Linked DNA regions of Breoghania sp. L-A4. The protein of the gene in region 1 interacts with the protein of each later gene in a pairwise test. Links are inferred from orthologs where the notes say so. Each region holds a gene or a part of one and is shown on either strand. Other genes may lie near its edges. The genes, in order: D1F64_RS12395 and dnaA.

Evidence for each region.
Region 2: the proteins of D1F64_RS12395 (region 1) and dnaA interact in binary tests that used the Escherichia coli proteins (3 or more experiments, as listed by UniProt). The link is inferred for Breoghania sp. L-A4 from one-to-one orthologs.

Annotation. Positions count from the first base shown.
Region 1 is NZ_CP031841.1:2,704,834-2,715,891, reverse strand. What follows is about bases 6,159-9,056. They hold D1F64_RS12395 (replicative DNA helicase), read right to left. Parts: upstream 8,401-9,056; coding sequence 6,916-8,400; downstream 6,159-6,915. Other genes in these bases: D1F64_RS12390 (cyclopropane-fatty-acyl-phospholipid synthase family protein), read right to left, coding at 8,633-9,056. Outside these bases: ribosome biogenesis GTPase Der, read left to right, coding at 1-1,085; D1F64_RS12420 (SDR family NAD(P)-dependent oxidoreductase), read right to left, coding at 1,154-1,894; purF (amidophosphoribosyltransferase), read right to left, coding at 1,894-3,402; D1F64_RS12410 (CvpA family protein), read right to left, coding at 3,458-4,096; more of D1F64_RS12390, read right to left, coding at 9,057-9,904; rplI (50S ribosomal protein L9), read right to left, coding at 10,117-10,716; rpsR (30S ribosomal protein S18), read right to left, coding at 10,904-11,058. UniProt on the Escherichia coli protein: The main replicative DNA helicase, it participates in initiation and elongation during chromosome replication. Travels ahead of the DNA replisome, separating dsDNA into templates for DNA synthesis.
Region 2 is NZ_CP031841.1:301,940-317,847, forward strand. The notes cover bases 11,291-14,226. They hold dnaA (chromosomal replication initiator protein DnaA), read right to left. Parts: upstream 13,521-14,226; coding sequence 12,060-13,520; downstream 11,291-12,059. Other genes in these bases: dnaN (DNA polymerase III subunit beta), read right to left, coding at 11,291-11,700; D1F64_RS01515 (rhodanese-like domain-containing protein), read right to left, coding at 13,884-14,226. Also shown: D1F64_RS01460 (TonB-dependent hemoglobin/transferrin/lactoferrin family receptor), read left to right, coding at 1-1,564; D1F64_RS01465 (antibiotic biosynthesis monooxygenase), read left to right, coding at 1,649-1,978; D1F64_RS01470 (2-oxoglutarate and iron-dependent oxygenase domain-containing protein), read right to left, coding at 2,065-3,087; D1F64_RS01475 (hypothetical protein), read right to left, coding at 3,122-3,559; D1F64_RS24165 (hypothetical protein), read right to left, coding at 3,946-4,368; D1F64_RS24170 (hypothetical protein), read left to right, coding at 4,685-5,164; D1F64_RS01485 (HAD-IIB family hydrolase), read right to left, coding at 5,221-6,024; D1F64_RS01490 (hypothetical protein), read right to left, coding at 6,113-6,475; DNA replication/repair protein RecF, read right to left, coding at 9,372-10,511; more of dnaN, read right to left, coding at 10,582-11,290; more of D1F64_RS01515, read right to left, coding at 14,227-14,330; rpsT (30S ribosomal protein S20), read right to left, coding at 15,011-15,313; D1F64_RS01525 (enoyl-CoA hydratase), read right to left, coding at 15,495-15,908. UniProt on the Escherichia coli protein: Plays an essential in the initiation and regulation of chromosomal replication. Binds in an ATP-dependent fashion to the origin of replication (oriC) to initiate formation of the DNA replication initiation complex once per cell cycle.

The DNA.
Region 1 (11,058 bases):
TGGACACGCCGGTGATCCTTCTCGCCAACAAGGCGGAAGGCAAGGCGGGCGAGGGCGGCGTCTACGAGTCCTTCTCCCTCGGATTCGATGCGCCGGTGCCGATTTCAGCCGAACACGGTGAGGGCCTCGCGGATCTCTACGAGGCCTTGCGCAGCACGCTGGAAACCCTGGGCCTGGACAATCCGTTCGACCCGGATGCGCCGGACGCCGACAGCGACAGCGACGAGGAAGCCGACAAGGCCGGCACAGCCGAGCGGCCGATGCGGATCGCCATCGTCGGGCGTCCGAACGCCGGCAAGTCGACCCTGATCAACAATTTCCTCGGTGAGGAACGCCTGCTGGTGGGCCCGGAAGCGGGGATCACCCGCGATTCCATCTCCGTTGACTGGAAGTGGCGCAAGCATTTCATCCGCATGTTCGATACCGCCGGCATGCGGCGCAAGGCGCGGGTGCAGGAAAAGCTCGAAAAGCTCTCCGTCGCCGACGGCCTGCGGGCGATCAAGTTCGCCGAGGTAGTCGTCGTCACGCTGGACGCGACGATTCCCTTCGAGAAGCAGGACTTGCAGATCATCGATCTGGTCCAACGCGAGGGCCGCGCGCTGGTGATCGCCATCAACAAGTGGGATCTCATCGAGGACCGCACCGAGGCGTGGCGCGACATGCGCGAACAGGCGGACCGGTTGCTGCACATGGTGCGGGGCGTGACCCTGGTGCCGATCTCCGGCCGCACGGGCCAGGGCCTCGACAAGCTGATGGAAGAGATCGTCGCCGCGCACCGGATCTGGAACACGCGCATCTCCACCGCGCGGCTCAACCGCTGGCTGGAAGGGGTTCTCGCGCGGCATCCGCCTCCGGCCGTCGGCGGGCGCCGTGTGAAACTGCGCTACCTTACCCAGGCCAAGGCGCGGCCGCCGCATTTCATCGCATTCTGCTCGCGCCCCGAAGCGTTGCCGGAAGCCTATCTGCGCTACCTGATCAACGGCATCCGCGAGACCTTCAAGCTGCCGGGCACGCCGATCCGGCTGAGCATGCGCAAGGGCGAGAACCCTTACGCCAGCAAGGTGAAAAAGCGCAACATCAAGTGATTTGAAATGACAACGCCATGCCGGTCCCCCGGCATGGCGTTTTTCGTTTCAGCGCCGCGTCGTGGCGGTCACACCATCGACGTGTACTCGATCAGCGTTCTTGTCGGAAAATCATAGAGTTTGCCGGTTTCATTGAAGTCCGGAGCGACGAGGTCGAGCAGGGGACCGACGAGCTCGGCGGGTTCCGGCAAGCTCTGCGGATCTTCTCCGGGCATCGCCTTGGCGCGCATGGCGGTGCGCATCGGCCCCGGATTGACAAGATTGGCGCGCACGGTGCCGGAAGCGGTCTCCGCCGCATAGGTGCGCACCAGCGCTTCCAGCGCGGCCTTGGTGACCGAATACCCACCCCAGAACGGCCGGCACTTGTGCGCGGCGCCCGATGACAGGAAGGCGGCGCGTCCGGCGTCGGAGGTGCGCAGCAACGGGTCGAGCGAGCGGATCAGCCGCCAGTTGGCGGTCACGTTGACCGCCATCAGCTTGTCCCAATCCTTGATCGAGATGTGGCCGAGCGGTGACAGCACACCCAGAATGCCGGCGTTGCCGATCAGCACGTCAAGCTTGCCCCAGCGTTCGTGTATGGCGGCGCCCAGACGGTCGATCGCGTCCATGTCGGTCAGATCGAGCGGGACGAGGGTGGTCGAACCGCCGGCCGCCTGGATCTCGTCATCAAGATCCTCCAGCCCGCCGACCGTGCGCGCAATCGCCACGACATGCGCACCTTCGGCCGCCAGCCCCTTGGCGACCTGATAGCCGATACCACGCGATGCGCCGGTGACGACCGCAACGCGTCCTTCAAACCGGTTCGCCATCAGCGCACCTCGACCAGGCGCGGCTGGCTGCGCACCTCGTCCTCGCCCTCAAGATCGGTCAGCGGCGTGGGATAATCGCCGGTGAAGCAGTGATCCGTATACTGGGGCTGCGCGTCGTTGCGGCCGTCGTGACCCATGGCGCGGTACACGCCATCAACAGTCAGGAACGCCAGCGTGTCGGCGCCGATATAAGAGCGCATTTCCTCGAGATTGTATTTCGCGGCCAGCAGCTTCTCGCGCACCGGCGTGTCGATGCCGTAGTAGTCGGAGAAGCGGATCGGCGGGCTCGAGAGACGGAAGTGGACCTCCGCGGCGCCGGCGTCGCGGATCATCTGCACGATCTTCACCGAGGTGGTGCCGCGCACCAGGCTGTCGTCGATCAGCACCACGCGCTTGCCTTCGATCTGGCTGCGATTGGCCGAATGCTTCAGCTTGACGCCGAGCGTGCGGATTGCCTGGGTCGGCTGGATGAACGTGCGTCCGACATAGTGATTGCGGATAATGCCAAGCTCGAACGGAATACCCGATTCCTGGGAGTAACCGAGCGCCGCGGGCACACCGGAATCGGGAACCGGCACGATCACGTCGGCTTCGACGGGGGCTTCCAGCGCTAATTGGCGGCCAAACCGCTTGCGCACGTCGTAGACGCTGTGCCCGCCAAGCACGGAATCGGGCCTGGAGAAGTAGATGTACTCGAAGATGTCCGGGCGCGCCGGGCGCTTGCCGAACGGGAAATAGGACTCGATGCCGCCCGGGGTGCAGACGATCACCTCGCCGTTCTCCACTTCGCGGATGAACTTGGCACCGATGATGTCGAGCGCGCAGGTCTCTGACGCCAGAATGGGCGCGCCGTTGAAGTCGCCCAGCACCAGCGGCCGGATGCCGAAGGGATCGCGTGCGCCGATCAGCTTCTTGCGGGTCAGCGCCACCAGCGAATAGGCGCCTTCCATCTGGCTGATCGCCTCGATGAAACGGTCGACGATCTTGGGCTGACGGCTGCGGGCGAGAAGCTGCAGCACGACCTCGCTGTCGGATGTCGACTGGCAGATCGCGCCGTCCTTGATGAGCTGGCGACGCAGCGTCATCGCGTTGGTGAAGTGGCCGTTGTGGCAGATGGCGATGCCGCCGCCTTCCAGCTCGGCGAACAGCGGCTGCACATTGCGCAGAATGGTTTCGCCCGACGTTGAATAGCGCACGTGGCCGACGGCGTTGGGACCGCTGAGCTGGGCGATGGTGTCGGCGGAGGAGAAGTGGTCGCCGACCAAACCCAGGTGGCGCTCGGCGCGGAACTGTTCGTCGTCATGCGTGACGATGCCGGCCGCTTCCTGTCCGCGATGCTGAAGCGCATGCAGCCCAAGCGCCGTCAGGGCCGCCGCATCGTCGTGGCCGAGAATGCCGAAGACGCCGCATTCTTCATGCAGGCGGTCATCTTCGAGATTGAAAAACGTGCCGTCGTTCGCACCGGCATGACTGGCGGGCGAAGCGGAAAGGGGAGGCTGGCCGCTCATGATGGCTTCCTGGGGTTTCGCCGCCCGGGTGAAACCCGCGCCGGCGGATCCGTATCTAGTTGGCGCTTTGCGAGGCTTCAATCTGCTGATTCAGACCGTTGATCTCGCGATTGGAGTAGCTGGCGTCTTCGTCGCTGGTGACCGGCGGCGTGTTGTCGACCGCGTCATCCTCCTTGGGGGCTCCGCGGTTGCGCAGCTTGAAGAGTTCCGATTCCGGGTCCTCGGGCAGCGCGGCGATGAGCTGTTCCCCGATGGAGTTCAGCATGGGCTTGGACTTGGCCGTGATGATCCACTGCGGCTGTTTGGTTTCGGGCACGAACCAGTTGAAGAACAGCATGGCGACAACAACCAGCAGCAGTCCGCGTACCGCGCCGAACACGAAGCCGAGGGACCGGTCGAGCGCGCCGATGCGGCTGTCGAGAACGAAATCCGAGATCCGCATCGTGATATAGCTGACGATGATCAGCGTCAGCAGGAATACCGAGCCGACCGAGACGCCGAGCGCAATGTGCTCGTTGGAGATGTACTGCTTGGCGAACGGCAGGACCTGGCCATAGAACAGATAGGCGGCGACGGCGGCGGCCACCCAGGAGGCGATCGACAGGACTTCACGCACAAAACCGCGGATCATGGCGAGTACAGCCGAGATCAGCATGATCGCGATCAGGATTCCATCAAGGATAGTAATCGGCATTGCGTGCCATGCTCCGGCGCTAAAGCCTGTTCCGTTGGCGACCCGAGGATACGGGAGGGCGGCGAAAACAGGCTCAAAGTATCGATCCTGAAACTGTTTCATCGATCAGGCGATGCCGGCCCGATCGGTCGAGTGCGTCAGGTCGGCGGACGATTCAGGTCTCGATACCACGTTATTGGAACGATATCATCCGTTCGATTTCGGTTATCCGCTTGCGATCTGCCGGTCGGCGACCTCGCCGCCCGATGGCGCCGCCGGATTGCCGGCTGCGATTTCGGCAACCATCTCGCCAAGTTCCGCAAGTCCGCGGATCGTCAGATCGCTCGTCGCGCGATCCGTGGTCTTGATATTGGCTTGCGGCACAAAGGCCTGGGTGAAGCCGAGCTTCTGCGCCTCCTTGAGCCTGACCGGCGCCTGGGCCACCGGCCGTAGTGCTCCCGACAGACTGATCTCGCCGAAATAGACGCTATCGAGCGGCAGGGCAACCCCGCTCAACGACGAGACCAGGGCTGCAGCGACGGCCATGTCCGCGCCGGGCTCGTTGACGCGCAAGCCCCCGGCGACATTGAGATACACATCATGCTGGGCAAAACGAACGCCGCAGCGCGATTCCAGCACCGCCAGGATCATCGACAGGCGGCTCGAATCCCAGCCGACGACCGCGCGCCGCGGCGTGCCCAGCGGCGAGGGGCGACAAGCGCCTGGATCTCGATCAGCAGCGGCCTTGTGCCCTCAAGCCCGGCGAAGACGGCGGCGCCGGGGCTGGTGCCGCTGCGTTCCCCCAGAAACATCGCCGAGGGGTTGGCGACTTCGCCCAGGCCGGCGCCGGTCATCTCGAAAACGCCGATCTCGTCGGTCGGGCCGAAGCGGTTCTTCACCGAGCGCAGGATGCGGTACTGGTGCATGCCGTCGCCCTCGAAATAGAGAACGGCGTCAACCATGTGCTCGACCACCCGGGGTCCGGCGATCTGCCCGTCCTTGGTGACGTGGCCGACGATGATCACACAGGCGCCGGAGTTCTTGGCGTAGCGGACCATGGCTTGGGCGGATGCGCGCACCTGGGTGACGGTGCCGGGCGCGGATTCCGCCTGATCGGTCCACAAGGTCTGCACGGAGTCCACAATCAGCAGGGCGGGCGCGGGGCCTGCCTCCATCGTCGCCAAAATATCCTCGACGCTGGTTTCCGCCGCCAGTGCGACCGGAGCATCGGAAAGGCCGAGGCGCTCGGCGCGCAAGCGCACCTGGTCGATGGCTTCCTCGCCCGAGACATAGACGGCGCGGTGACCGGCGCGGGCCAGCGCGGCGGCGGCCTGGATCAGGATCGTCGACTTGCCGATGCCCGGATCGCCTCCCACGAGCAGGGCCGAACCACGCACCAGCCCACCGCCGGTCACCCGGTCGAATTCTGCTATGCCGGTCATGATGCGCGGCGGCGTCTTGTTTTCACCCACAAGGCCCACGAGCGGCACGACGCGGCCCGAGGCGCGGCGCGACTTGGCGGGACCCGCGCCGATGCCGGACTGATCCTGCTCTTCCTGGATCGAGTTCCATTCGCCGCAGTCGTCGCAGCGTCCGGCCCATTTGCCGGTCACGGACCCGCAACTCTGGCAGACGAAGCGGCTGGTGCGTTTGGCCATCAGGGGTGTCCGGATGTTGGAGCGGAAATATAGCTGCGGGTATAGCGCCGCCCGAGCGAGGTCAGCAATTCGTATCCGATGGTTTGCGCGCAAGCCGCGACGCTATCAACCGAAACATGGGGCCGAAGAGTTCCACCCAGGCTCCACGTTCACACAGATGGGCCGGCACGTCGGTGACGTCAATGGCGATCAGGTCCATCGAGACGCGGCCGACGAGCGGCGCGAAATGGCCGCCGATCCAGGCCTGCGCCGCGGGGGTGCCGCCGCCATTGCCCGCCAGGCGGTTGTAGCCGTCCGCGTAGCCCGTACCGAGAATCGCCAGCCGCGCCGGCCGTGCCAACACCTCGGCGGCACCATAGCCGACGCTTTCTCCGGCAAGGGCGTCGCGCAGCATGAGGACGCGCGCCTCGAGCGTTGCCACCGGCCGCATGGGATTGGGCGTGTCGTCGACCGCTTCACCGCCGTAAAGCGCGATTCCCGGGCGGGCGATGTCGAAATGATACTCCGGACCGAGAAAGATCCCCGCGGAATTGGCCAGCGACCGCGGAATGCCGGGAAACAGGCCGGTGATCTCGCGGAACCGCGCCAGTTGCATCGCATTGAGCGGATGCGCGGCGTCGCCCGCGCAGGTGAGATGGCTCATGAGCAGCACGGTGTGGAATGTGGACAGGGTGGCCGCGTCCTCAGCGAGCGCGCGCGCCTCGTCCAGCCGAAGGCCGAGGCGGTTCATGCCGGTATCGATGTGGATCGTCGCGGAAAGCCGCTGGTCTTGGGCGGCGCAGAAGGCGGCCCATTCCGTTATTTCCGGCATGGAGCCGAGAACCGGAATCAGATTGGCGGCGGCATAATCACCCGCGGCGCCCGGAAACAGCCCATCGAGCACGTGAATTGCCGCATCGGGCAGGATCGCGCGCACTTGCAGGGCTTCGTCGGGAAGAGCCACGAAAAACGTTTCGCACCCGGCCTCGCTCAGGGTGACGGCCGCGGCCTCAAGACCGATGCCGTACGCATCGCCCTTCACAGCCGCGCCGCATGACGCACCGTGCAGCCGGTCGCGCAGGGTGCGCCAGTTGTCCGCAAGGGCACCCAGATCGACGGTCAGGCGCCCTCCGGCCAATGCGTCCCGCGGACCGGACGTCGGCGGCGTTCCAGCCAGATGGCGCGACTCGGGGCGGGTCATCGCTATTCCATGCGCTCGGGCAAATGGTCGTCCTCTGCGAGGTCGGAGAAGCGCGTGAACTCGCCCTGGAACAGCAGGTCAATGGTGCCGGTCGGGCCGTGCCGTTGCTTGGCGACGATCAGCTCGGCGCGGCCGCGCAGCCGCTCCATGTCCGCCTGCCAGGCGAAATACTCGTCGGTGCCTTCGCGCGGCTCGGTCTTGGACAGATAGTATTCCTCCCGGAACACGAACATCACCACGTCGGCGTCCTGCTCGATGGAGCCCGATTCACGCAAGTCGGAGAGCTGCGGGCGCTTGTCGTCGCGGCTCTCGACCTGACGGGAGAGCTGGGAGAGGGCGATGATCGGGACATTAAGCTCCTTGGCCAGCGCCTTGAGCCCGGTGGTGATTTCCGTGATCTCCTGCACACGGTTGGAGTTGCTGTTGCCGGACCCTGACAGGAGCTGGATATAGTCGACGATCAGCAGGTCGAGGCCGCGTTGGCGCTTGAGCCGCCGGGCGCGCGAAACCAGGTTGGCGATCGAGATGCCGCCGGTCTGATCGACGTAGAGCGGCACGGTCTGCATGTGCTGGGAGGCGGCGACGAGTTTCTCGAAATCCGCGTCGGAGATGTCGCCGCGACGGATCTTGCTCGACGAGATTTCGGTCTGCTCGGAAATGATACGGGTGGCGAGCTGTTCGGCCGACATTTCGAGCGAGAAGAACCCGACGATGCCTCCATCGACCGTTTTCATCGAGCCGTCCGGCTGTTCCTCGGCGCGGTAGGCGGACGCCACATTGTAGGCGATGTTGGTGGCCAGCGATGTCTTGCCCATGGCGGGGCGCCCGGCGAGCACGATCAGATCGGAATGCTGCAAGCCGCCCATCTGCGTGTCGACGCCACGCAGGCCGCTCGACAGACCCGACAGATGGCCCTCGCGCTGGTAGGCGGCGGCAGCCATGTCGATGGTCGCAGCGAGCGCATCACCGAACGTCGTGAAGCCGGCGCTGGCACTGCCGGTTTCCGCCAGCGCGAACAGGCGGCGTTCCGCGTCATCGATCTGGGCGCTCGGCGGCATGTCGATCGGCGCGTCGAACGCGATGTTGACCATGTCCTCACCGATGCGGATCAGGTTCCGGCGGACGGCCAGATCATAGATCGTACGGCCGTAGTCCTCGACGTTGATCACGGCGGTGGCGTCGGCGGCGAGCCGCAGCAGGTATTGGGTGGCGGAGAGGTCCGCGATCTTCGCGTCCGAGCCGAAAAACGTCTTCAAGGTGATCGGGGAGGCGATCTTGCCGGCGCGCACCAGCTTGCCGACCATCTCATAGATTTCCTGGTGCGGCGGCAGCAGGAAGTGCTCGGGGTCGAGGAAGTCCGAAACCCGGTAATAGGTCTCGTTGTTGACGAGAATCGCGCCCAGCAGCTGTCGTTCGGCTTCCGCGTTGTGCGGCGCCATGCGGGTTGCCGGTGTCGCCGGCACGATTTTCGGTGCGCTCGTGTTCATCGTCGTTCCCCAAGAGACGTTACCACCGGTTAACGTCGGAGACAGCCTCCCGGAAGCCTCGATCGGCAACAAAGTCGATGGGGACGATATTCATTTCCGAATCATGAGAGTCACGGGGAAAAACTGTCCCTCGACCTTGACTCTCGGGGTCGGCTAAAATGTGGCGATGGCGCCGGTTTGTTCCCAAAACAGGATCCTCTCGGAGCCGAATTCAGCGCTTTGCCGGCTGAGGTTATTCGCCCGCCAGGCGCAGCCTGTGGATGCCGTTCTCGCGCCGGCGCAGTTCCTCCTCGGCCTCCGCTATATAGGCGCGGGTCAGCGGCAGCGCCTCCTGATCCCGCACCAGCTGGATCTGGAAGACCATCATGTTCTGAAAGCGAAAGGCGGTCTCGGACGCCGCGAGATAAAATTCCCACATCCGGCAGAACTGTTCGTCATAAAGCGCCTCGGCTTCGTCGCGCCGCGCCATGAAGCGTTCCCGCCATGCCCTCAGCGTCTCGGCGTAGTGCAGACGGAGGATCTCGATGTCGGTGACCTTTAGACCCGCGCGCTCGATCGCCAGCAGGACCTCGGACAGGGCCGGGATGTAGCCGCCGGGGAAGATATAGCGATCAATCCACGGGTTGGTCGCTCCGGGTCCGTCCATGCGGCCGATGGAATGCAGGATCATCACGCCATCGGGCTCAAGCAGGTCGCGGCAGGTGTTGAAATACGCGTCGAAGTTGCCGATGCCGACGTGTTCGAACATGCCGACGGAGACGATCCTGTCAAAAGGTCCCTTTGTTGCGCGGTAGTCCTGCAGCTTGAAGCGGGCCTGACCGTCCAGTCCCAGTTCATGCGCCCGGGCGTTCGACACCTGGTGCTGCTCGGTCGACAGCGTCAGGCCGGTGACGTCAACACCGCCAATCTCGGCGAGGTAGAGGCCAAGGCCACCCCAGCCGGAGCCGATGTCGAGCACCTTCTGGCCGGATTTCAGGGCAAGTTTCGCAGCCAGGTGGCGCTTCTTTGCCAGTTGCGCGGTTTCCAGGTTGTCGCCGGGCCGCTCGAAATAGGCGCAGGAATACTGGCAGTCGGAATCGAGGAACAGGCGATACAGGCTTCCGTCGAGATCATAGTGATGCGCGACGTTCTTGCGGGACCGGACAAGCGTGTTGCGCTGACGCAGCCGCCGGGTAGCGATGCGGATGGCGTTCAGCAGACGCATCCACCAATAAACGGGCAGGCCCTTGGTGTTCTGCAGCACGACGGCGAGGAAATCGTAGATGCTGCCCTGGAGAACGTCGATGCGGCCGTGCATGAAGAGATCGCCGGCCTGGTATTCGGGATTGAGCAACAGCTTCCATTGCGCCGCCTGATCATTGAAGCGGATGGCGACCGGCTTTCCGGTTCCATCGCCGAAGGTCTGGATGACGGGCTGCTCTCCACCACCGGCCGACGCGAATTGAACGCGGAGCTGACCGCGGCGGATCACGCGCTCGAAGTTGTCAGCCACAAATTTCGCCATCGCTCATCTCCTGATCAGCGCCGCGCGCCGGGAGGAGGCGGGGCGGTAGAAAAAAAGACGTTGTCATCATTACCAAGAAATGGTGGCGCGAAAGCAGGCTCCGGTCAAGCATGCCGCTCCGCGAGCACAAGTGCGGCGGTGCGCGGGGGCACAAAAAAAGACGGCACCCAGTTGGGCGCCGTCTTCAATTTCACAAAGCGAGTTGAGTAAAATCAGCTCTCTTCAGCTTCTTCTTCAACCGATGCTTCAATTTCAAGATCGACTTCGCCGTCCGCGCCGTCTTCATCTTCGTCTTCGGGCTCGAATTCGAATGTGTCGTGATCGCGCTGCGTCAGGTCTTCGCCGCGCGCCTGGCGCTCGGCTTCGTCCGCGGAACGCGCCACGTTGACGTTGACGGTGACTTCGACTTCCGGATGCAGGCGTACGATAACGCCCGTCACGCCGATGGTCTTGATCGGGGTCGACAGATCGACCTGGCTGCGGGTCACGGAGAATCCGGCCGCATCCAGGTTTTCCGAGATGTCGCGGGTGGACACCGAGCCGTACAGCTGACCGGTTTCGCCGGCCGAGCGGATGATGGTGATGCCCAGGCCGTCGAGCTTGGTGGCAACGCCTTCGGCTTCCTGGCGACGTTCGAGATTGCGCGCCTCAAGCTGCACACGCTGGCTTTCAAAGCGCTCGTTGTTCGCCTTGGTGGCGCGCAGAGCCTTGCCCTGCGGCAACAGGAAGTTGCGTGCATAGCCATCGCGCACGCGGACGGTTTCGCCCATCTGGCCGAGTTTGGCGACGCGCTCGAGAAGAATAACTTGCATTGGTCTGGTCCTTGTACCGTCTGTCCCGCCGGGCGGCTGCCCGTGGCGGTTAGAGGCAGGTCACGGACGAATCCGGCTCTGTCTCAATCGGGGCCGGCGCCTGTGTGCCGCCGGCCTGAGTGCGTCCCGCCGATCCGGGAGGATCGGGACGGGAATGCAAACAGCGGGGCAGAGCCCCGCCGGATGCTTACTTGATGATGAACGGCAGCAGGCCGAGGAAGCGGGCGCGCTTGATGGCGCGAGCCAGTTCACGCTGCTTCTTCGCGGAAACCGCCGTGATGCGGCTCGGCACGATCTTGCCGCGCTCGGACACGTAGCGCTGCAGCAGCTTGATGTCCTTGT
Region 2 (15,908 bases), 2.4 Mb from region 1 along the record:
CGCCATCGGCGGCGTCGTGAGTTTCGAGACCAAGAAACCCTCCACCTTCCTGCGCGATGGAGAGACCTGGGGAGTGCAGAATTTCAGCCAGTTCAGCACCAACAACGGCTTCTCCCAAGGGCTGACCGGCGCGGCGCGCGTTTCCGACGCTTTCGCGGTGCTCGGCAGCGTCGTCTACCGCAAGAACTGGAAATACTCCGACGGTCAGGGTAACGAGGTCTTCAATTCCACCAGCGACATCGCCAGCGGCCTCGTGAAGGCGGAAATCACGCCGGCCGAGGGTCATACGCTGCTGCTGGGCGCGATCACCAACAACTCCGACTATCGTTCGGGCAATCCCGGCGGCACCAATTACGACAACACGGTTCAGGACAACACGCTGAGTGCCAACTACCACTATGAGGCGCTCGACAACGACTGGATCGATCTGGTGGCCAGCACCTACTGGACATCGACCGATCTCGAGCAAACCTATCTGACCGGTGCCAACGCGGGCAACACGCGCGACTTTGGCATCGATACGATCGGCATCGACGCCAACAACACCTCACGGTTTGGAACCGGCGCCTTCGATCACGCGCTGACCGTAGGCGTCGACGCGTTCAAGGACACGGTCGAGGTCACGGATGCGGCCGGCACCGGCGCTCTGTTCACTCCCAACGGCGAGCGCACCGTGTTTGGCGCCTTCGTGCAGAATGCGGTGAGCTATTCCGACTGGCTGGAAGTCATCGGCGGCCTGCGGTTCGATCACTATGAATTGGATGGCGGCGCGGTGTCCTCTTCCGGCCAACGGGTTTCACCGAAGATCACCGTCGGCGTCTCGCCCTTCGAGGGCATGGCGCTTTCGGGGCTGACGCTCTACGGCACCTACGCGGAAGGCTACCGCGCGCCGTCGGTCACCGAGACGCTGATTTCCGGCTTGCATCCCTTTCCGGCCTTTGCCTTCAATCCCAATCCGAACCTGCGGCCTGAAACGGCGCACACCATCGAGGCGGGCGTCAACTTCAAGCGGAATGGGATCTTGGTGGACGGCGACCGGCTGCGCATGAAGGCGGCGATCTTCCGCAACGACGTCGACGACTTCATCGATCTCGTCGGCAGCGGGCCGTTTACCTGCTTCGGGCCATGCAACTATCAGTACCAGAACATCGACAAGGCCCGTATCGAGGGCGTCGAGCTGGAAGCCCATTATGACGCGGCCTGGGGTTTTGTCGGCCTCGCCGGACAGCATCAGCGCGGCACGAACCGCAACACCGGCGGCGCGCTGGATTCGATTCCGGCCGACAAGCTGGTGACCACCGTCGGCTTCCATGTCCTAGAGGACAAGGCGACACTGGGCGTGCAGTGGGAAACGGTGTCCGCGCAGGACAACGTTTCCACCACCACGCCGAGCAAGGCCTACAATCTGGTCAACCTTTTCGCCAGCTACTCGCCGCGCGAGGATCTGACGCTCGGCCTCAACGTCGACAATCTGTTGGACCAGCAATACACGCCCTATCTGGACAGCGACGCCGCCAAGGGACTTGAGGTCAAGTTCACCGTGCGCGCCCGGCTGGGTGGCTGAACCGGCCTTTCGTGATCGGAAGGTGCACATGAATCGCCAACGGGAGAGGAACCTGTTCCTCTCCGCAAAACCAGGGATGAACGCATGTATATCGCCATGAACCGGTTTCGCGTCAAAAGCGGATCGGAAGAGGAATTCGAGACCGTCTGGAAGAACCGCGACCGGCACCTCAAGGAGCTGCCGGGCTTCGTCGAGTTCCAGCTCCTGAAGGGTCCCGAACACAAGGACGGCACCGAGGAAGACCACACGCTCTACGCCTCGCACACCGTGTGGAAGTCGTATCAGGATTTTGTCGACTGGACGAAGTCCGATGCCTTCAAGAACGCGCACAAGAACGCCGGCCAGAACAAGCCGCTGTACCTCGGCGGCCCGCATTTCGAAGGCTTCGACGTGATCCTCACCGAAGGCCGGTAAGGCCCGGCGCCGGGCCGCGCCGCGCGGCCCGGGACGTCCGTGATCGGCTTGGCTTGGCGGGCGAACGGATTGGAGTCCGGCACCTCTTAGTCCAGTGAAAACTCGCCCTTGGCGTGGGCGTCCGCGATGTAGCGGAACGCATGAACCGTCATGCGCATCAGATGCTCGCCGGCGGCGATCGGCGGATATTTGGCCAGCGTCTCCGGTGTGCGGAATTTGGGCAGCGGCTCCACCACTGCGTCGTAGTCGAGCCCGAAGAACAGCGGGAACGAGTAGCGCTCGCGGCCGGTGTTGACCACGCGGTGCTGGGTGGCCTTGTACTGGCCGCCCGACCAGGTCTCGAAGATGTCGCCGATATTGACGATGAAGGTGCCCTCGAGCGGCGGCGCTTCCATCCAGTAGTCGTCGACGTTCATCGCCTGCAGCCCCGGCCCGCCCTGAAGCAGAATCGTGAAACACTCGAAATCCGAATGCGCGTCGATGCCAACCATGTCGTTGGACGCCGGCATGTCGTTTTCGAGATATTTCAGCATCTGAAGCTGCGACGTCGGATTGTTGATGTGGCGCTTCAGCGTGTCTGGCTCCACGCCGAGTTCATATTCCAGCGCCGACAACATCTTCAGGCCGAGCGAGAAAATCGCGTCGTAATAGGCTGACACCGCGTCGCGCCAGCCGGGGATCTCCGGCCAGATGTTGGGTCCGGTCATCCGCCAGCCCGCCAGATAATCCGGGTGGTCGGCTGGCGTCCCGTAGGACATGTCCCATGCTTCGTTGAAATTGATCTTCTTGGGAAATTTCGTGCCGTTCTCCTCGAAGGGCACATAGCCGCGATGATGGGTGGAAAATCCCGACCAGTTCTTCATCTTGGTGCGCCGCGGCAGGTCGTGAAACTGCTTCGAGGCGGCAAAGATCCCGTCGATCAGGCTCTGATCCACGCCGTGGTTCTTGATGTAGAAGAACCACGATATGCGCGCCGCCTCTCCGAGCTCCGTCGCCACCGCGGCCATGTCCTCCAGGTGGCCCGTGTGCAATCCCGAAAGATCGATCACCGGCAACTCGACGCCCGAGGCGCTGAGCGCCGAGGTGATCGGCGCCTTCGTCAGCCACAAGGCGGAAGCTGCGTGATCCCGGGCGCCGCACCCGTCACAAACGATGACATCCGCGACCTGTGGCGGCGCCTACATCGAGGTTTCTGCCACACAGCCGACGTTCGAGGATCACGCAACCGAAGTCCGCTGGTTCCAGGGCCCAGGGCTCTATGCCGATCTGCGCGTGCCCGGCGCCCTGGCGCAAGGATTCGAAGGCCTGACATCTGAGGATTTGACGGACGAGCAGCTCGCGCTGTGCGACCAATGCGAAGGCTTTGCGGGCCTGTCGTCGGTCACAGGCGGCGTATGCACCTGGCGGCGCTTCATCAACCTTCAGGGGCCCGAGAAGGGCAAGGACATCGGGGCGCTCTCCTTCGGCTCCGACGGGCTTTTTGAGCACGGCGTGGAGGCGGATTTCGTTGAGTTGTGGCAGCGGATTGGAAAGCCGGATTCCGTCGTCCACGCTAATGCGTTCACCGGCGTCGACGGCCATTTGGCGATTCTGATACGCGCACAGGGGCGTTTTCTGTTCGCCTGCGACCGCCCCGCGCGCCTGGCCGGGTCCGATTCATTGGCGGAGGCGCTCGACGGTTCCGACCGTGCCCGGGTCATCGCCGCCCTGTGTGAGCGCGAGTACAGCTTCGGCGAGATTAGCGGCGAAACCGGCGTCATCACGCTGTCGACCGTGCCGACGCGCGTGCGCGCGATGTTGTTCGACACGCTTCCCCGCGCCGGGGTTTCTCCACGCAGCATCAGAGCGCTGACGGTACTGCGTTCTTCCGAAGCTGGACACCAGTGGACATCGCCGCGCTGGAGGCACGGGTGTAACGGCCGGAGGCCGCGTCTCTCACTCCGCGTTGTCGGCGTCCACGGCTTCCTTCATTTCGCGCAGCAGGTCGGGGAAGGCGCTCTGGACGCGGCTCCAGTTGGGGATGAAGGGGTTTCCATCGGATTTTCCAGAAACGTCTGCCCGGCCTCCACGATGTTGGCGGCGAACAGTTCCACCGCTTGCTCTTCCTTGTGCCGGTCGAGGCTCAACCCGTTCATTTTGGCGTCGTTGTAGTAGATCTCCATGAGATCGAGCGCGGTGCGGTAATAGGTGGCCTTGATGGTGCGGAAGGTGTCCTGGCTGAACACCGCACCGTCGATTGCCAGCTTGCGAAACAGTGCCTTGGCGATGTCGGTCGACATTTTCGACAGGCCGGTGTCGGGATTGTCCTCCGACAGCGGCTGGTGCTTGTGGTCGTAGGCGTCCGCGATGTCGACCTGGCAGATGGCGCGCGGATTGGCGTTGCGGCGCACCTCGGCCAGAACGCCGATCTCCAGCCCCAGTCCGAGGGGATGCGGATGTCGGGCACGATGGCGGTGCGCATGGCGAATTCGCCGGCCAGCGGATAGCGGAAGCTTTCCAGATATTCGAGGTATTCCTTGGGGCCCAGCGTCTTGCGCAGGGCGATGAGCAGGGGCGCACCAGCAGGCGGGTGACGCGGCCCGACAGTTTTCCGTCGGCGATGCGCGGATAATAGCCCTTGGCGAACAGGTAGTTGAAGCCGGGATTGGCGATCGGATAGACGAGGCGCGCCAGCATCTCGCGGGAATAGGTGACGATGTCGCAATCGTGCAGGGCGACGACGTCCGCCTTGCCCGAGGCCAGCACGTAGCCCATGCAGAACCACACGTTGCGGCCTTTGCCAGGTTCCAGAGGCGACAGCCCGCTCTCAGAGAGTTGCTTGTCGATGGCCTGCAGACGCGGTCCGTCGTTCCACAGGATGGTGTGGTCCTGCGGCAGGCGCGAGAAGTAATCCTTGGCGAAGCGGAACTGCTGCTCGTTGGCGCGATCCAGCCCGATGACGATTTCGCTCAGATACGGCACCTGCGCGAGATGATCGAGAATGTTGCCGAGCGCCGGACCCTCGAGCTCGGAGAACAGCGACGGCAGGATCAGCGTGATGGGACGCGAGCGGGAGAAGCCGACCAGTTGCCGTTCCAGCGCTTCCACCGGCTGGTCGGTGAGATTGTGAAGCGTCGCGACGACACCGTTCTGGAAGAAATCACCCATTCGTCTGTCCTTTTTCTGGTCGCCCGCGGCTCAATTTGATTTCCGACCGCAATGCGCTCAGAGGGCCCGCCGTTGCTTCGGCTGGCGTCGCTTGTCTATTGCGGCCGGGCCTGCTCTTCAACGATGTCGAGTATGGCACGGTTCCATCCCGCGGGCCCGGCGAGAACCGTGCGCCGGATCGTCCCGGCGCTCTCCCCCGGCAGCCGCGGCAACGGGGGATGCGAGGGGTTGGCAACGATGACGCCGATGTCGGCTGCCTCGATCATCTCGCGATCGTTGGGCGCATCACCCAGAGCGACGGTGAGCACATCGCCGTCCAATTGCGCGCGGTAGCATGTGCAAAGGGCCGCCATGCGGTCGGCCTTGGATCCGGGACCCATGAGGGTGAGAAAGCGTCCCCCGCGCACCGCCTGCAGGGGTTTGAGAGCGTCCCGGAAGCGCCCAAGCGCGGCATCGTCGCCGTCCCAAAGACCCGGTTCGGACCAACGCCGATCACGGGCACGGGCGGCCGCGTCCAGCGTGAGTTTGGTGCGGCGCGCGATATCCTCGACGCTCCAGTCGCCGAAACCCATGAAATGCCCGGACAATTCAGAATCCATTTCCTTGAGCGCACGGCGGATCTCCGCGTAGGGCACGCCTGCGCCGTCTGCCACGCAGCCGTCGAAATATCCTGCGGGCACAACGAGGCCGGCGCCGTTTTCCACGATGGCCGGATGCCGGAGGCCCATGGCGTCCTGCAGGGGCCCGATTTCCGCGGCCGTCTTGCTGGTGGCCAGAATCAGCGGGATTCCCTGCCGCCGAAGGGTTTCGAGCGCTTCGCGGGCGGGTTCAAATGAATAGGTGTCGTGGTCGAGCAGCGTTCCGTCGAGATCCGAGAAGACGACGAGTTGCGATGCCATCAAATGCCGCCTGTTGCTGCCCAATGGCCTCCATTGTCATGGATTCGGGCCATACGGGAAAGGCGAAAGCCACGCGGCAGGGAAAGTTTCAGCGGGCCGCGCTGCGGCGGGATACGCTCTCAGCCACGGCGGGCACGGTATGCGCGTTCGCCCACAATTTCTTGGGCCGTCCCGGAGGGGTTTCGGCGTCCTTGCTCGGCATGGCCATGATGGCGGTGCCCATGGCGGCGCTGCACAAGGTGATGAGGAATCCGAAGAACAGCATGGCCAGCGGCACGAGCGGGGCTTCGGCGCGCGCGATCAAAGACCACAGCCCGCCGGCATCCCAGTAGAGCAGTCCGGAGACGACCAGCGTCGTCACGCAGAAGCCGATCAGCCAGTTGATGGCGAGCAGGCGGAGGAGCGGGTTGCGGATAAGGATTGTCAGGCCCGTCGGCGCGGCATCGGTCATGGGTGTCTCTCCCGGATCATTGCCCGCGCGGCCGCAGACGGTGCGGGGCAGCCAAGAATATACATCCGGTCGATGTGGTTTGGCGACATGTCTGGCGACAAGCGACAGATTGGCGCATGCGCGGCATTGCTCTCCCGTGAGGGGCGGCCGGTGCCTTGACGCTAACAAAAAGGCGCGCGCAACGACGTGTTACGCGCGCCTGGATCATGCGAACGGCGTGATGGTTCAGACGTCGAGATTGACCACCGACAGGGCGTTGTCCTGGATGAACGCCCGGCGCGGCTCCACTTCGTCGCCCATCAGCTTGGTGAAGATGTCGTCGGCGTCGTCCGCCTCGCGGATCTTCACCTGCAGCAGCGAGCGTGCATTGGGATCGAGTGTCGTCTCCCACAATTGGCCAGGGTTCATTTCGCCCAGACCCTTGTAGCGCTGTAGCGACAGGCCCTTGCGGCCGAAGGTGAACATGGCGTCGAGCATCGCTCGCGGACCGCGGATCACGAATTCGGTATCCTTGCGCCGCAACGACGCTGCCTTGCCGTAGATTTCCTTCAGATAATCGGAATGGGACGACAGCTTGCGCGCATCGGCGGAGTCCAGCAGGGCGGCGTCGATGGTCGCCACTTCCTTGACGCCGCGCAGCGTGCGGGTGAACTCCAGGCTGTTGTCCTCGAGCACCACGCCTTCCCAGCCCTTTTCGAATTCCTCGGCCATGATGTCGAGCCTGCGCGCGATGTAGCTCGCGGCCTCCTCGGCCTTGGCGCGGTCCTCGAGCAGATCTGCGGACAGCGCTCCGGCGATGGCGGCCTGTTCGACCACGGACTGATCGTAGCGCGCGTGAAGGCCAGCGAGGACGCCGGCGACGACGCGCGCCTCTTCGACGACGCCGAGCAGGTCGCGGCCCAGGCGGACTTCACCGTCGGCCAGCACCAGGGAGGCGTCTTCGAGGCCGGTATCGATGAGGAAGTTCTCGAGCGCCTTTTCGTCCTTGAGATACTGCTCGGACTGGCCGCGCTTGACCTTGTACAGCGGCGGCTGGGCGATATAGATGTAGCCGTTCTCCAACAGCGCGGGCATTTGCCGGAAGAAGAAGGTCAGCAGCAGGGTGCGGATATGCGCGCCGTCCACGTCGGCGTCGGTCATGATGATGATCTTGTGGTAGCGCAGCTTCTCGATGTTGAACTCTTCCTTGCCGATCGAGGTGCCCAGCGCCGTGATCAGCGTTCCGATTTCGTTCGACGACAGCATCTTGTCGAAGCGGGCGCGTTCCACGTTGAGGATCTTGCCACGCAGGGGAAGCACGGCCTGGTTGGCGCGGTTGCGTCCCTGCTTTGCGGAGCCGCCGGCGGAATCACCCTCGACGAGGAACAGTTCGGCCTTGGAGGCGTCGCGCTCCTGGCAATCGGCGAGTTTTCCCGGCAGCGAGGCAACATCGAGCGCGCCCTTGCGGCGGGTGAGTTCGCGGGCCCGGCGCGCCGCCTCGCGGGCGGCGGCGGCTTCCGCCACCTTGGAGACGATGATGCGGGCGGGGGCGGGATTTTCCTCAAGCCAGGTGGAAAGCGCCTCGTTGACGATGTTCTCGACCACCGGGCGAACCTCCGAGGAGACCAGCTTGTCCTTGGTCTGGGAGGAGAATTTCGGATCCGGCACCTTCACCGAGAGCACGCACGTCAGGCCCTCGCGGCAATCCTCGCCGGTGGGGAGACCTTTTCCCTCTTGGTGATCCCGGCGCGGTCGGCGTAACCGATCAACTGACGTGTCAGCGCGCCGCGGAAGCCCGCCAGATGGGTGCCCCCGTCGCGCTGCGGGATGTTGTTGGTGAAGCACAGAACGTGCTCATGGTAGCTGTCGTTCCACCACATGGCGACTTCGACGACGACGCCGTCCTTCTCTGCCTTCATCATCACCGGCGTCTCGATCAGCGGGTGCTTGGCGCGATCGAGATAGCGCACGAAGGCTTCCAGCCCGCCCTCGTAGTAGAGTTCTTCGACCTTCGGCTCGACGCCGCGGTTGTCGGTGAGGATGATGCGGGCGCCCGAATTGAGAAAGGCGAGCTCTCGCAGGCGGTGTTCCAGCGTGGCGAAATCGAAATCCAGGCTGGTGAAGGTCTTCGGCGAGGGCGTGAAGGTGACCTCGGTGCCGGTGTCGCGGCCCGCGTCGCCGATCACGGCCAGAGGCGCTTCGGCCACGCCGTCGCGGAATCGCATCTGGTGAATCTTGCCGCTGCGGCGGATGGTCAGCACCAGCTCCGTCGACAGCGCGTTGACCACCGAGACGCCGACGCCGTGCAGGCCACCCGATACCTTGTAGGAATTCTGGTCGAATTTTCCGCCCGCATGCAGCTGGGTCATGATGACCTCGGCCGCGGAGATGCCTTCTTCGGTGTGGATATCGGTGGGAATGCCGCGGCCGTTGTCGCTGACCGTGACCGAGCCGTCGGGGTTCAGCGCGACCGTGACGTGATCCGCGAAGCCCGCCAGCGCCTCGTCAATGGCGTTGTCAACCACCTCGTAGACCATGTGGTGCAGGCCGGAGCCGTCGTCCGTGTCGCCGATGTACATGCCGGGGCGCTTGCGCACCGCATCCAGCCCCTTGAGGACCTTGATGGAATCCGCGCCGTACTCATCCGCGCCAGTGCCCACGCCGGTTGTTGCGCCGGTGATTGCGTCAGTGCCGGTGCTCGCGTCGTTGCCGTCGATCGGTGTATCGCTCATGCGAATCAGAGTCCGTCCATAATGATCTTCCATGAACGTTATACGGGGTTCACGCCCGCATTCAACTCGGCAGAAACCGGGGGGCCGCTTGCGTTCGCGACGATCCGAGAAAGCCGGGGATGACAGGCCTCACACAGCCGCGATCCCAGCGCGTCGCCGAGGCGCCGGCGAGGCCTTCGGCAGTCTCATTGTGGTGGCGTGTCCACGGCGATCGTGGCCTCGGTGACGGTGAAGCGCTGCGCGTCCCGGGGGAGGTCCGCGAACAGCAGCGCGTCGGTGCCGGTCATGAAGACCTGCAGACCCAGAGCGCTGAGCCGGGCGAACAGCGCCTGCCGGCGGCGCGGATCCAGATGCGCCGCCACCTCGTCCAGCAGCAGCACCGGCGTCATCCGCGCTATCCGGGCGGTCAGCTCCGCGTGCGCCAGAACCAGTCCAATCAGCAGCGCCTTCTGTTCGCCTGTCGACGCCTGGCCCGCCGGCATGGCCTTGGCGGTGTGGATCACCACGGGATCGGAACGATGCGGTCCCTCCAGGGTGCGCCCGGCGGCGCGGTCGCGGGTGCGGCCTTGCGCCAGCAGCGCCCGGTAGCGGTCCTCCAGATCGGTGGCCGCGGCGCTGTCGGCCAGCGTCTCGAACGCGCCTTCCAGCGTGATCGCGGCGCGCGGGAACGGATCGGAGTCATCGGCGCGGGTGCCGACCAGATCGCGCAGCAGGGAGACCGTTTCGCGCCGGGCCACGCCGACAGCAACGCCCAGCGCCGCGATCTGCGCCTCCACCGCGTCAAGATAGGGGCCCGAGCCGCCGTTTTCCAGAAGCCGGTTGCGGCCGCGCAGGGCTTTCTCGAAATCGCCCACGCGGCGGCCATGTCCGGGGTCGACGGCGAGCACCAGCCGGTCAAGAAACCGCCTGCGATCGCCGGCGGGCCCGGTGAACAGCCCGTCCATGGACGGCACCAGCCACAAGACCCGCAGATATTCGAGCAGGCTTTCAGACGAGCGTGCGTCCGCGCCGTTGATGCGCACCTTGCGGCCGCCGCCGGGCGCAAGGCCGGTGCCGATTCGGGTCTCGCCGTCCATGCCTTGCAGCACGGCGGAGACGCTCCAGCCGCCGCTGGCGTCGCGGCGTGTCAGTTCACTCAACTGTGCACGGCGCAATCCGCGCCCGGCGCTCAGCAGCGAGATCGCCTCAAGCAGGTTGGTCTTGCCCGCGCCATTGTCGCCGACAAAGGCGATCAGGCGCGCGTCGAAATCGAGGCTGGCTGCGCGATAATTGCGGAAGTCGGTGAGTTGCAGCCGCGACAGCGCGACAGGCGCCGGGGTCGCCATCGGAGCGCGTTCCTCTGTGTGGCGGCGTGCCTATGCGCGGGGGCCGGCGCGGTGGCGCCGGCCGGTTGCTCTAGACGCGCATCGGCATCAGCACATAAAGCGTGCCTTCGTCCCCTTCGTCGCGCACCAGCGTCGGCGAGCCGGGATCGGAGAAACGGAACACCGCCGTGTCGCTTTCGAGCTGGCTTGCGATGTCGAGCAAGTAGCGCGAGTTGAAGCCGATCTCGATGGGATCGGAATCATACTCGACCGCCAGTTCCTCGGTGGCGCTGCCGGAATCGGGATTGGTGACAGTGAGCACCATGCGGCCTTCGCTGATCGCCAGCTTGACGGCACGGCCGCGATCGCTGGAGATCGTCGAGACGCGATCGACCGCCTTTTCGAACACGTCGCAGTCAAGCCGCATGTTCTTGTCGTTGTCCTGCGGGATGACGCGGCCGTAATCGGGGAAGGTGCCGTCGATCAGCTTCGAGGTCAGGATCACCGAATCGGTGGTGACGCGGATCTTGGTGTCGGACAGTTCCACCTGCACCTTGGCCTGCGGATCGTCCAGCAGCTTCTGGATCTCGCCGACCGTCTTGCGCGGCACGATGATTCCGGGAATGCCCGCCGCGCCCTCTGGCGCGAGGATCTCGGCCTGCGCCAGACGGTGGCCGTCGGTGGCGACCGCGCGGAAATACTCGCCGGCGGGCGTGCTCACCGAATGGAAATAGATGCCGTTGAGATAGTAGCGCGTCTCCTCGGTGGAGATTGCGAATTGGGTGCGGTCGATCAGCTTGCGGATGCTCTCCGCCGTCATCTCGAAGGTGTGCGACATCTCGCCCGCCGCAAGATCGGGAAAATCCGTCTCCGGCAGCATCTGCAGCGCGAAGCGCGAGCGGCCGGCGCGCAGCTCCAGCGTCGCGTTGTCGGACGAGGTCTCCAGCACCACCTGGGCGCCGTCGGGCAGCTTGCGGACGATGTCGTGCAGCATATGCGCCGGCACCGTGGTCGCGCCAGGCGTCTCGACCATGGCGGGAACGGTTTCGGAGATTTCCAGGTCGAGGTCGGTCGCCTTCAGGCGCAATTGGCCGCCGTCGGCCCGCAACAACACATTTGAAAGAATGGGAATGGTGTTGCGGCGTTCAACGACCCGGTGCACATGAGTCAGGGACTTCAGGAGATCCGTCCGCTCGAGTGTCGCTTTCATGAACAGGGTCCGTGAGCTGGATGTGCCATGCGGAAAAGCCGCTTTGGCAGAACAGGTTGAGGCTTCATAGCAGCCCGAGGGGATTGGAACCCTGCCCGCAAAGCGTGCGGAATGCAAGAGCCCGGGGCAGGATTTCGCCGTTCCGGGGGCTTGCCCGGGGCCGCGCTGCGGCTTTTCGCGCCGCAAACGTGATGCGACGCACGAACCGGTCGCGGGTGCAGCGCAACACGCCGCGCCGGGACGCCGAATCGGTGCCTGCCGCGCCCATGAAACAGCGCACCCGCCTCGAGCCACGAAGCGGGTGCGTGATCCTGCTGCGGACCCGTGCTCCGGGGCCGCGAGTAGCCGTGAAACGCGGCTCAGTTGTCGAGCATGCGCTTCAGCAGCTCGATTTCCTGTGCGAGATTCGGATCGTTCGACGACAGCTCGGTGATCTTGCGCACCGCATGCAGCACTGTCGTGTGATCGCGGTTGCCGAAGCGCCGGCCGATTTCGGGCAGCGAACGGGGGGTGAGGGCCTTCGCCAGGAACATCGCGATCTGGCGCGGACGTACGATGGTACGGGTACGTCGAGCCGACAGCAGGTCCGATTTGGACACGTTGTAGTGTTTGGAGACCACGCGCTGAATGTCTTCGATCTTCACTCGCCGCGGCTCATGAGCGCGCACCAGATCGCGCAGCGTCATCTCGGCCATGTCGAGGGTGATCGGCGCGTTGGTGAGCTGGTTGTGCGCAACCAGACGGTTGAGCGCGCCTTCCAGATCGCGGCCGTTCGAGGAGACGTTGGTGGCGACGTAGTCGAGCACCGCTTCCGGCATGTGGAAGTTGGGATAGGTGTTACGGGTCAGCGCGATGCGATGCGACAGGATGGCGCGGCGCAGATCATGGTCCGGCTGCTGGATGCCGACAACCAGTCCGCCGGCGAGGCGCGAACGTACGCGGTCATCGAGAGCTTCCAGGTCGGCGGGCGGCCGGTCGGCGGCCACCACCACCTGGCGGGCCCCGTCGATCAGCGAATTGAGCGTGTGGCAGAATTCCTGCTGGATCTGCTTGCCATGCAGAAACTGCATGTCGTCGATCAGCAGAATGTCGATTCCGCGCAGCGTGTCCTTGAACGCAATGGCCGACTGGGTCTTCAGCGCCGCGACGAAACGGTACATGAAGTGCTCGGCGGTCAGATAGAGCACCTTGCGTCCGGTGCTGCGAGCCTCCGCGGCGATCGCGTGCAACAGATGTGTCTTGCCGAGGCCGACGCTGGCGTGAACGAACAGCGGGTTGTAGGTCACCGGCGCGCCTGAGGTGAGCTGGCGCGCGGCGGCCAGCGAAAGCGCGTTCGACTTGCCCTCGATAAAGGTCGCAAACGTGTATCTCGGCTCCAGCGGCGAGCCTTCCAGGACATCGCGTCGCGGCTCGTGCTCGCTGCGCGTCTGGGGCTGCGACAGGCCGCGCGGCGTGGCGTCGCCGAGTGATACTGGACGGGTCTCGAAGACGCCCTTCTGGCTGGCCTTCGCCGCGGTCTGGGCGTTCTGGGCGACGACGGAGGGCCGGGCCCGGACGGCGCCGCGCACCGTCAGTTCGATACGGTTGACCGAGTCGCACTCGTTCTGCCAAAGGCCGATGATGCGGTCGCGGTAATGCGACTGGATCCACGTCTTCAGGAAGCGGGTGGGAACGGACAGCTGAACGGTTCCATCGGGCGCCTGGCCTTCCAGATTGACGCGTGCAAACCAACTCGAGAACACATCCTCGCCCAGTTCAGCACGCAACTGGCTCTTCACCCGTTTCCATTGTTCCGGACCCGGAACGTCAGCAATGTCCATGGCTTGCGCCTCCGTCTGTCGAGCGGGGTTCGGGCGCCGCACCCGGTTCCCCGCCGTTTATCGTTTTACAGCGCCATGCCCGGAGGCCGGCGCCTTGCTTTTGTGACGCCCGCGGCCGGTCCCGGCCTCAGGCGCTGATCGTTTCAAACAGGTATCCCGGCGCCGGCGGGCCGACGACTGAACACCTGTGTGCGGCGCCTGAGGCGCCGCGTGTGCAAACGATGTGCCGCATCGTCCGGGTTCGCGATGAGGAACCCTAAGCAGGATCAAACCGGATCCTGTACGCGTCTCTCTTGCTTTCAGGCCGGACCGGCGGTGCAAGAGAGGATCCGGTCACGGGCGAACAGCCCCGGACCAACTCGTTCAGGACTGTACCCATGGAAGGTTCGATTGCTTCCAGCCGCCAACGGACCCGCGATGCCCGTCCGCGTCCAGAGGCCCTTCAAAGCCATCGGTGATATTATAGCACTGTGTAAATCCGGCCTGCGTCATGGCAATGGCAGCGGAGAGGCTGCGGGCGCCGGACCGGCACAGAAAATACAAAGGGTCGCTCTTTTCCACGCCGCGTTTTGCGAGTTCGTCGCCCAACGTCGTGACGAAATCGGAGGCGGTGGGTTGCCCCTGAAATTGCTGCCATTCGACCAGAACCGGTTCGCGATCGAGACCGCGAATATCCGGGATGCCGACGAAAGTCCATTCGGCGCGTGTGCGTACGTCGATCAAGACGGCTGAAGGATTGTCCACCAGGTCCTGGTACGTCGCGGTCGCGGTCTTGTCACCGGCGTATCCGCCGGATGCGTCGCTCGACATGAAGCCCCTTTGCCGCCGGTAAAACCGACACCAACATTTCTATCGAGTTTTTGAGTGGTAATGTATTGACGACTAAAAAGTTTAGTATTTAGTATAACTTTTCAGCATCTATAAGGTCTTCTCTAGGCCTTGGCCTCTCGGAGAGCAAGCATATTTTGTCAGGCACTTTCAGATTTATTTGACCGTACGACATGAATGCACTCGTTTGAGGCAAGGTAATCTTCTGGATGGCGATAATCCCGAGGTGGCCCCCCGTTGAAAGCAAACATACACATGGCGTTCTGCGGCTGCAACCGAACTAATCGACAATCGGATTAACAGCGCTTCCAGCCCTTACGTCAGCTCCCCGATGGGGCTGCTCCGAGGGGGTACTTAATGTGTTTTGACTCAACGGCTTTAGCTCATACGAGAGGCTTTATGAGGCGCGCGGACGGGGCCGCAATTTTTTTTTCGGCAATTCATCTTGACAGCCGTCGAATCCCTGCAGCCCGCTTAACATAAACGTTAACATAGCATTAACGCTTTGATTTATATGTGTTTTTTGAGTCACGCCCTCGGCGGCAATTTCGACTGTACGTAGGTGTTTTTGTTTAGCCGGCGGAATTGAAACCGTGATTAGCCGTCTAATAGAAAAGCCCGGTCGAAGACCGGGCTTTTCAGGCATATCCGAGGGCTTGAGATCAGGCGCTGAGCGCCTTCACCCGCTTGCTGAGGCGGGAAACTTTCCGCGACGCCGTGTTGGCGTGCAGGATGCCCTTGTTGACGGCGCTCATGATGATCGGCTGCGCCGTCTTCAGTGCTTCAGCGGCGATCGCCTGGTCGCCGGCCGAGATGGCTTCCTCAACCTTGCGGATAAAGGTGCGCATGCGGCTGCGGCGCGCCTGGTTCACGACCGTGCGGCGGGCGATCTTGCGTCCAGCCTTTTTGGCCGAGGGGTGTTGGCCATGGCTCTGTCCTGGTCCGTTTGTAAAACTGGTTGTGATGTTGCGCCCGACACACCGTGTCCCTGCTGCCGGCTCCGCTGCGCACATCTGGTGTTTCGCAACATCGCTTGAGGCAAAAGGACCAGCGCACCGGACCAAACGCAATGGGCAGCAGAAAGCCCGCCACCATTTGGACGGGGCTTATATGCCGCGCGGGCGGCAACGTCAATGTCGAAGCGCTCTATTTGTTGCGGAACTGCGGCGAACGCTTCTCGATGAAGGCCTGCATGCCTTCCTTCTGGTCCTCGGTGGCGAACATGGCGTGGAACACGCGGCGTTCGAAACGTACGCCTTCCTCCAGCGTGGTCTCATAGGCCCGGTCGACGCTTTCCTTGGTCATCATGACGGTGACCTGGGAGAATTCCGCTATCTTCTGCGCCACGCGCAGGGCTTCCTCGAGCAGGTCTGACAACGGCACCACACGGCTGACAAGCCCTGCGCGCTCGGCCTCCTCGGCATCCATGAAGCGGCCGGTGAGGCACATTTCCATCGCCTTGGACTTGCCGACGAAACGGGTCAGCCGCTGGGTGCCGCCGGCGCCCGGCATGACGCCGAGCTGGATTTCCGGCTGGCCGAACTGGGCGTTGTCGGCCGC